3 regions of the Alteromonas sp. H02 genome follow, and region 3 is predicted to be linked to each of the others. Evidence: predicted binding sites of a transcription regulator. Region 3 holds the regulator's gene; each other region holds the start of a gene.
The links. Region 3 encodes FliA, which starts transcription of late flagellar genes. Its sites were predicted from a motif close to CTAAAGNTNNNNNNNNNNNNGCCGATA; they were not measured.

Region 1: AC566Q_RS21720 (DUF5610 domain-containing protein) is a predicted target of FliA. The motif match lies at 1,610-1,636, and genes of this name have one in related genera.
Region 2: pomA (flagellar motor protein PomA) is a predicted target of FliA. The motif match lies at 2,356-2,382, and genes of this name have one in related genera.

What each region holds. Positions count from the first base shown of each region.
Region 1 is NZ_CM185021.1:4,686,906-4,690,183, forward strand. Features, by position in the region: gene AC566Q_RS21715 (RNA recognition motif domain-containing protein) at 1-300, shown strand, start outside; gene AC566Q_RS21720 (DUF5610 domain-containing protein) at 336-1,580, opposite strand; gene trmA (tRNA (uridine(54)-C5)-methyltransferase TrmA) at 1,727-2,827, shown strand; gene fabR (HTH-type transcriptional repressor FabR) at 2,833-3,278, opposite strand, start outside.
Region 2 is NZ_CM185021.1:1,474,604-1,477,881, reverse strand. Features, by position in the region: gene AC566Q_RS06740 (class I SAM-dependent methyltransferase) at 1-430, shown strand, start outside; gene AC566Q_RS06735 (flagellar motor protein MotB) at 458-1,396, opposite strand; gene pomA (flagellar motor protein PomA) at 1,402-2,163, opposite strand; gene xseB (exodeoxyribonuclease VII small subunit) at 2,542-2,790, shown strand; gene ispA ((2E,6E)-farnesyl diphosphate synthase) at 2,792-3,278, shown strand, end outside.
Region 3 is NZ_CM185021.1:3,555,089-3,558,366, forward strand. Features, by position in the region: gene AC566Q_RS16480 (protein phosphatase CheZ) at 1-594, opposite strand, end outside; gene cheY (chemotaxis response regulator CheY) at 629-1,012, opposite strand; gene AC566Q_RS16490 (RNA polymerase sigma factor FliA) at 1,057-1,785, opposite strand; gene AC566Q_RS16495 (MinD/ParA family protein) at 1,787-2,647, opposite strand; gene flhF (flagellar biosynthesis GTPase FlhF) at 2,644-3,278, opposite strand, start outside.

The sequences.
Region 1 (3,278 bases), 1.1 Mb from region 3:
GCTTCTGCTCCCATCACTAACCACAGCGCCGATTCTTCGTCTGATAACGTTTCTACATTATATGTAGGTAACCTTCCGTACAAAGCCAATGAAGCAGCAGTAAAAGCTTACTTTGAAGATCACATCCGTATTCAATCAGTAAGGCTAATGAAGGATAAGAAAACCGGTAAGCGTAAAGGATATGGTTTTATAGAAGTCATCGACGGTGACGTTGAGGCCATTATTGGTCAGTTTAATGATTCGGTATTTCAGGACCGTACTTTGAAGGTCCGACCGGCGAAAGATAAAGTCACTGACTAACCCAAATAAGCAGGCCCCTTTCCAGGGGCCTTTTTTTATTCAGCTTTAAGAGCGTTGATACGCCCGTTAAATAAATGGAAGCGGTTAATCGCGGAAAGCACATCCGGCACGTGTACCTCTTTCATCTGATTAATAACGCCGGTGACCAACTCTTTATACCCCTCCCCCTCTTTTAAAGTCGTATCGAGTAACTGATTTAATGACTTCAGTTCATCCATATATTCTTTAATAGGACGCATGTATTTTTTCAGCTCTGACGAATCCCCATCACTGACTTCTTTATAAGCCGATATCTTTTCGCTGACGACTTCACGACTGTTAAGCTTTAAAGCAAAACCCGCCAGCTCTTTTTCGTCGTATCCCAGGTCAAGGGCTTTATCCAGCGCAGTATCCAAATCACCTTTAAAAAATGATTTGCTGACATCAGTGATTTGCCTGACCAGATCAGAAATAGCGCCGAGTTCATCATCATCCAGTTCGCCCTGCACAGAAAAACTGATACCCCGGTATTCTGAGAACTGCACATTCAGTGATCGCTGGGCAACGACATCGTTTTGCGGCGCCGCAGGCTTCTTATTATCTCCACGACTATCGCCCGACGACGTTATCCGTTCGCTGGCACTGTACTGATACTGGCGCGACTGACCGAAGTTGATTTCTACCTCGTCACCGTCTTTGGTGGTTATCTTTAACCCGCCTGACTGTGACTGGGCATACTGAGCAGATAACGAGGCCCCCACTTCCATGGTACCGCGAAACGGCGATAAGACTTCTTTCTCGATGTTATCGATACCCTCGCCGATAGCTTCTTTACTGTTGCGTATACCATCGGTGATCTCCGGGTTCATAAACCCGGCCAGGTCTTTTTCTGCCAGTGCAATACCTTTGGCTACCCCGGAACGAGCCTGACCAAGCAGATCGGTTAGCTGCGCCTCATCGGCACCACTTTTCGCCGCACCACGCACAACGCCGCCAACAAACTTCAGCACATTAGAAGCTACCTTCTCAAAATCAAAGGCAGACTTGTTTTCCTCAGCCTTGTCAAACTGCCGGTTATCGAAGCGTCTTTCGTTTAACACAACTTCCTGTTCCAGAGAACTTACCAGTACGGTACTGCCCACCCGGGTTTGTGACACAGTAACTTGTGTTGCCTGACTACTTTGCTGAAACTCGCGTGCCTGACGCAAGCCTTCTTGTTGAAGCTGCTTTTTAAGGGCAACGTCCGGCTTTTCAACGGTCGCCTGGCCGCCTTTTGCAGCAGGAATTGAATCCACACTCATAATCTTATCCTCTCACACCTCACTATAGTTATCGGCAGTTAATGAGGATTGTTTAATTTTAATACATAATTAGCTTAACGCCGCTACATTGGAAGTTTTCTGAAAAGTCTCTACAATGCCGCTGCAAATGCGGTACGGGGAACAAAATGAGCACAGCACCAACTACTACCATTACTTATCAGGACCAGCTTCAGGCGAAAGTCGACACCTTAACGTCGCTGCTGAGCCCTTTTTATCAACAAGCGTTGGATGTTTACCCGTCGCCTGAGCAGCATTACCGTATGCGCGCTGAATTCCGCGTATGGCATGATGATGATGACCTTTATTACATCATGTTTAATAAAGAAACCAAGACCCCCTACCAGGTAGATGAATTCCCGGCAGCATCAGAAACCATTAACCGGTTAATGCAGCGTATTATCGAGCTGGTAAAGCCCAACCCTGTGCTGCGCAAAAAGTTGTTTCAGGTCGATTTTCTCAGCGGCTTATCGCAGGAGTGTGTGATCAGCCTGCTGTATCACCGCCAGTTAGATAACGAATGGCAGGTGCAGGCCGAAGCACTGCGTACCGAATTGAATAAAAAATTTAAGGTCAGCGTTATCGGCCGTGCCCGCAAACAAAAGGTCATCCTCGGTGACGACTTTATTATTGAAGAGCTGCCCGCCGACGGAAAAACCTACCAGTTTAAACATATCGAAAACAGCTTTACCCAACCTAACGCTTATGTGAATACCCATATGATTGAATGGGCGATTGCGCAAAGCCAGGGGTTAACCGGCGATCTGCTGGAGCTTTATTGTGGCGCGGGGAATTTTTCTATTCCGCTGGCCGCACATTTTGATCATGTTGTGGGCACAGAAATAGCAAAGCCTTCAGTGGAAGCAGCGCAGTTTAATATTGCAGTCAACAAGATTGATAATGTCCAGATAGCCCGGCTATCTGCTGAGGAGTTTGTTGAGGCACTCGCCGGTAAACGTCAGTTTGAACGGTTAAAAGGCATTGAACTGACTGAACGGCAATTTAATACGGTGCTGGTTGATCCGCCTCGGGCAGGGCTGGATCCGGCTACCACACAAATGATCAGTCAGTTTGACAACATTATTTATATATCGTGTAACCCACACACGTTGGTAGAGAACCTGGAGGCGCTTTCGTCAACCCATGAAGTTAGCCGGGCCGCCTTGTTTGATCAATTCCCCTTCACCGAGCATATGGAGTCAGGTGTGTTGCTCACCCGCAAAGCTTAATGCTTTTATGCCTGACTCTCTGGCATGGTTTGCCAGTAGGCCAGACTGCCTAACTGAATAAACCGTAACTGGCGCTTGAGCCTGTCGCTGATATCATTTTTCAAAATGGTGTCGGCTTCCAGGGCATCGGCGCCGGCACTGAACACCAGGCGCACCATGCTTTCTGCCTGCAACACCGCAATGTCATGGGGAATGCGCAGTTGCTCAATGATGTAGTCGCTCAGTTCGTCGGTGAAGTGCTGGATTTCTCGGGACACCGCCAGTCGATAAGCGGCTGAAGTACCAGTATGCTCACGCAGCAACAAACGAAAAACGTTGCTGTTAGCCGAGATAAACTCCATAAAAGTATCCACCGAGGTATCAATCACGCCCCCACCGGATGCAATCCGTCGCCGGGCCTGGCGCATTAACTGACGTAACGCTAAACCAGCTTCGTCCACCAGGGTCAACC
Region 2 (3,278 bases), 2.1 Mb from region 3:
TAACCAGTTTTTCAACAAGTGTGCCAGCCTGCTAACCCCTGACGGTTTAATGCTATTGCAGTCGATTACTATCGATGATCGTCGCTACGACAGTTATCATAAAGGCGTCGATTTTATTCAGAAGCACATCTTCCCCGGTGGTTTCTTACCCTCTCAGCTGGTATTAAATCAGCACATTAAGCAAGCCAGCGATCTTTCTATTCGCGACATGCAGGACATTGGTCTCGACTATGCGCGAACTCTCAGAGATTGGTTTAACGCCTTTGTGGCAGCAAAAGAGAAGCTGGCTGTGCACGGCTATGATGAGCGCTTTGCCAGAATGTGGGAATACTACCTTAAATATTGCGAGGGAGGCTTTCTGGAGCGTTCCATCAGCACCGTACAATTGGTGCTGAGCAAACCGCGTTACGTAGATGAGCTTACCCGCTAAGCGGATAAGCGTGTATTGATGGCCTGGTTACTGGCCTTGCTCAAGCACCGAAATAGGTTTCGAGCGAATCGGCTCACCCTGATTAATGTTAATCTCAACCCGGCGGTTGCTGGCCAGTTCTTCCGGTGTTTGCGGATCCTCAATCAGGGGGTCGTTAGACGCCTTGCCCACCACCGACATTCGCGTTTCATCAAACCCCGGTGCCGAGCGCAGTGCTTCGGCAACGGCAACCGCACGTTGCGCAGATAAGTCCCAGTTAGAGCTGTACAACTCATTGGAAATCTGTTGCTTATCGCTATGTCCTGACACCTCTATCTGACCCGGCATATCCGCCAGGATCTCACCAATCTGGCGAATAACCGGGCGAAATTGCGGTTGTAAAAATGCCGAACCGGCAGAAAACGAGCCATTCTCACGAATGCGAATGGTGATCTGCTGGCCCAGGGATTCCATTTCAATCGAGCCATCAAGAATTTGTTTTTGTAGTTGCTGGGCAACTTTTTTCATCATCTCAGCCACCTGCTCCTGATTAGCTGCCTGCTGGGTAGAGGCCGACTGATCGGTTGAGGTTTGTTGAGATTGCCCGCCGCGCTGAGTACCACGCTGCTTCTGGCGGCCCCCGGCTGAGTCTTCGTCGCCGGCCTGAAATTCCAGCATTTGCTGCGTCATATCAATGGTTTGCTGCTGAATGGTGTCAATCGGTGTCGGGTCCGGACGGCCCGGGCGAAACTCCATGGCAATTACACTGGTGCCTTTTGGTATGTCTTTCACTTCAATTTTGTTTTGCACACCAAAAGCAAACTTCATGGAGCCGGCTATCTGCTTAAATTTAAGCACGTCCATTTCGGAAAATGCCAGCAGCAGTACAAAGAAGCACATCAGCAGCGACATCAGGTCCGCAAAAGTCCCCATCCACGCGGGGAGGCCTTCGGGGGGGCATTTGGGGCACTCTTCTTCCTGCGCCATACTTTTTACTCTTCTTCCACCGCACCACGTTTACTGGCGGCGAGATAATTTTTCAGGATCCCTTCAATGACCCGCGGATTCTGACCATCGGCGATACCGACAATCCCGTCAAGAATCAATGACTGGTTGAGTTTCTCTTCATTCAGGCGGTTGCTAAGCTTAGCGGCGATTGGCAGACAGATAACATTAGCCAGAAAGGCTCCGTACAAAGTGGTTAACAAGGCCACCGCCATAGCAGGGCCGATAGCTTTGGGGTCATCCATGTTTGACAGCATAGCCACCAGACCGATAAGCGTACCAATCATCCCCATTGCCGGCGCTACGTCACCGAGGCCTTTAAAGATGGACACACCAAACTCGTGGCGTTCGGTGGTCATGGAAATGTCTTTTGCCAGGGTTTCCCGCACCACGTCGATGTCGTGACCATCCACCAGCATATCCACCCCTTTTTGCATAAAAGGGTTAACAATTTCAGCTTCTTCGAGGGCCAGAAAGCCCCCTTTCCGGGCTGCATCTGCCATTTCTACCACTTTCTCGATGAGATCTTCCGGCGTGTCGATTTTAAACATGAACGCCTTACCGGCGACTTTACCTGCGCCAAAAAACTGGCCAAGCGTGAACTGCGACATAACAACGAAAAGACTCCCGCAAAATACGATCAGTACCGAAGGAACGTCGACAAACATGCTGAGATCCCCACCGAGGATCATGGCCATTACAATAAAGCCAATGCCGCCTAACATTCCAACCAGGGTTGCTAAATCCACTTGTTTCCCTCACTTCATCACTTATTCAGGGCGAAACTGAACACATGGTGTTAAATATAGCTGCGAATTTTTCACAATGCAGTGCTGAGTCTGACAAAGTCATTCACACCAGCGAAGTTGTTATAGCATTGAGCCGACTAAGACTACTTACCGTCACCTGACATCCTAGCACTCAATACACTGTAGTCATTCTATCGGCAGTTATTTTTTTTTCTACACTGATATCGTTATAGATTTTATAACCGGTTATCATAAAACCAGTTCCCGCCACTGCCTGACAGCGCAAAACCTCGCATCCAGCGGCTAAACTATTTGACCCTCGCGCGGGCCTCGGTTAATGTGCCATCACTACGCAAAATGAGACCAGAAGAGGGATCCGTGAGCGATAAAGCCACTGCAGCCAGTCCGTCATTTGAACAAACCATCAGCGAACTGGAAACTATCGTCAATGAAATGGAACAAGGCGATTTGCCACTCCATGAGGCACTGAAAAAATTTGAACGCGGTATCGAGTTATCCCGCCTGAGCCAGAAGGCCCTGGTAGAAGCTGAGCAAAAAGTCAGAATACTCACCGAACAAAACGGCGAAGCCGCATTACAGGACTTCGCGGCAGATAACGAGGACTAACATGCAACTTGCTTCATTGCATCAGCACATCAAGCAACGCCTTGATGCCAGCCTGCAAGACCTCATCAACGATCTGCCCGATGCCGCACCGCGCCTGAAAGAATCCATGCTGTACGCCTTAACCAACGGTGGTAAACGGATGCGTCCGTTACTGGTTCACCTGGTAGGTAATATGCTCGACATTCCGGATAACGACCAGCGGGCTATCAGTATGGCCATTGAGTGTATTCATGCCTACTCCCTGGTTCACGACGATTTACCGGCAATGGATGATGACGAGCTGCGCCGGGGCAACCCAACCTGCCATATTGCGTTTGACGAAGCCACAGCTATCCTCGCTGGTGACGCTCTGCAAACCCAGGCTTTCAGTATTGTTGCCGAACATCCTATGAGCGCCGTTGCCGACCAGCGCCGAGCCCAACTGGTTGCAGTACTGGCTCGCGCTGCCGGTTATTCCGGCATGTGTGGCGGCCAGGCCATTGATTTAG
Region 3 (3,278 bases):
GAACACAGTAAGCATGTGGACCAGACTGTCTTCTACTTCTTTAACCAGCTCTATTACGCGCCGGATAACCTGACCGGTTAAGTCCTGATACCCTTGCGCCATCAGCACTTCGGTGAGTAGCCCCATCATCTTATCGGCATCTGTCAACGAAGACTCAAGATGTTTATCCAGGTCAAGACACATGGATTTAAATTCGTCGAGTTCGATTTCGCGGTTCATTAATTTTTTCCACTCAGGCATCAGACTGTCTAATTGCCCTTTCATGGTTTCCACAATCGACATGCTCTGTTCAACAGCATCCATTGTAGTATTAGCCGCTTTTTCGGTTTCTTCAATAACGTAGGTTAATCGGGTTTGCGCATCCGGGATATCTTCGTTTGCCAAACCGGCAATCCGTTCATCCAATTGAAAATTATTTAATGAGTCGTGCAGCTGACGGGTAAGCTTACCCACCTCAGCGAATAATTCGACAGACTCTTTCATGGTGACAGCGTCAAGCAGGGCATTAGCAGAATCGGTATCACCTTCTTCCAGAAAGGTAACCAACTGCTTCGCTTCATCCAGCGTAATGGGGACTTTCTTATTTTCAGTCATCCAGTTGTCCTCGGCGGTTAAACACGTTACTGGATTAACCTAAACGTTCAAAAATCTTTTCTAGTTTTTCTTTTAGTGTAGCGGCAGTGAACGGTTTAACTACGTAGCCATTAACACCCGCCTGGGCGGCTGCTACGATTTGTTCCTTTTTCGCCTCGGCAGTCACCATCAGTACCGGTAGATGCTTCAGGCTATCGTCAGCACGAATCGCGCGCAGCAGGTCGATCCCCTGCATGCCAGGCATGTTCCAGTCGGTTACTACAAAGTCAAAGTCGCCCTGCTGCAGCATTGGCAGCGCAGTACTTCCATCATCGGCCTCCTGAATATTGGAAAAGCCGAGATCTTTGAGTAAGTTTTTGATAATACGTCTCATCGTAGAAAAATCATCTACCACGAGAATTTTCATATTCTTATCCAAAATTGCCTCCAGTGAGGATAGTCATATTGTTAGTATAGTTAATGTTACTCACCAGTCTGCCAGGACCGCATGCGCGCTTTAAGTTTTAACATCGCCTGGCTGTGAATTTGACTGACCCGTGATTCACTTACCTCGAGAACCTCGCCGATTTCCCGCAGGTTTAATTCTTCGTCATAATACAAGGATAGTACGATCGCTTCACGTTCTGGTAATGTAGTAATAGCATGCGCCAGCGCTTTTTGAAATGAACCTTGCATTAAATCTTCCAGCGGTGAATCCGTGCCCCGCGACTCATCCGTCGCTATCACGTCTTCAGACACGCCTAAGTCTTCAATACCAACCAGTTTGCCGGCATTGACCTCTGATAACATCTGGTGGTATTCGGGCAGCGACACATTGAGTTTAGCAGCAATGTCAACATCCCGTGCATCCCGCCCGGTTTCACGCTCTACCTGGGAGATCGCATCAGAAATGGCCCGGCCGTTCTTATGGACCGACCGGGGTGTCCAGTCACCCTTGCGAATTTCGTCCAGCATGGCACCACGGATGCGAATTCCGGCAAACGTTTCGAAACTGGCTCCTTTACTGCCATCAAAGTTTTTCGCCGCCTCAAGCAGGCCAATCATACCGGCCTGGATCAGGTCATCAACAATTACACTGGCTGGCAGCCGCGCCATTAAATGGTGAGCAATACGTTTAACTAAAGAAGCATGTCGCTCAACCAGCTGCGCTTTATCGGTTTGTTGTTTGTACGCTGCAGCTTTGCTATTCACGCTATCTCCCTGCCACCTTCGACGCGATCAATTGCTCGACGAAGAACTCAAGGTGTCCGCCAGGCTGCGCCGGGATAGGCCAGGTCAGTGCTTTTGTAGCCAGTTGACCAATGGCGACCGATGCCGGAGATGATGGGAATGCATCAACAATGGCGGTTTGTTTACGAACCGCCCGGCGAATATTTTCATCAAAGGGGATAGTTGCCACTAATTCCAACGCCACGTCGAGGAAGCGACCGGTAACTTTCGACAACTTACTGAACAACTCCTGCCCCTCACGCACGTCCCTGACCATGTTAGCCACTATCTTAAAACGGAAAATGCCGTGATCGCGGTTAAGGATCTTGATAAGTGCGTAGGCATCAGTGAGTGAGGTGGGTTCGTCACATACCACTACCAGAATGTCCTGGGATGCTCTTGAAAAGCTCAGCACCATGTCAGAAATACCCGCGGCCGTATCGACAATAAGCACGTCGATTTGCGAACGCAGTTCACTGAATGCACGAATGAGCCCCGCATGCTGAGTGGGCGACAGCTCGGTCATCGACTGGGTACCGGAGGTCGCCGGGGCAATTTTGATCCCATGCGGACCGGTTACCAGTACTTCGTCAAGCGTGCATTCGCCGGACAACACATGAGACAGATTCTTCTCTACGCGTAATCCCAGCATCACGTCTACGTTGGCCAGGCCAAGGTCTGCATCCAGAACCATGACCTTTTTGCCCTGTTTTGCCATTGCAATAGCGGTGTTCAGAGTAACGTTGGTTTTCCCTACTCCGCCCTTTCCGCCAGTTACGGCTATTACCTTGATTAATCGTGATTGATTCATCTTTCGTAAGCTACTCGCCTGGTCTTCAATCATACTGCCTGTGCTGTGTTTACATCGGAACTGCTATTAGTATGATTCAAACCATACTTTTTATAAAGCTTTGCTGCTAAAGAGATTATAGATTTTGCATTAGCAACATGAATATCCTCAGGCACCTGTTGGCCATCGGCAACATAACTGACTGGCAACTGCGCTTCAATTACATTACTGATCACCTCACCTAAACTATAGCACTCATCCAGCTTAGTGATGATACATCCTTGCAAATCAATACTCTTATAGGCATTTATTATGTGCTTAAGTGTAGCCTGTTGCGTGTTACCCTGCACAACTAAATAGTTTTTTACCTGCTGACCGCTCACCTGGCCGAAGGTAGCCAACTGACTGATCAGGCGACTATCGCGCTGACTAAAGCCTGCGGTATCAATCAGTACCAGGCGTTTATTACGTAACTGGAACAGCAAATCGGCTAATTGTTCACCAGACTGCGCTTTACGAACCGGGCAGCCAATTATTTTGCCGTAGGTAGCTAACTGCTCATAGGCAGCAATGCGATAAGTATCAATTGTAATCAGAGCAACCTGGTCGGCACCGTACTTTTGTGCATAACGGGCAGCCAGCTTGGCAATGGTAGTGGTTTTGCCGGTACCGGTTGGCCCGACCA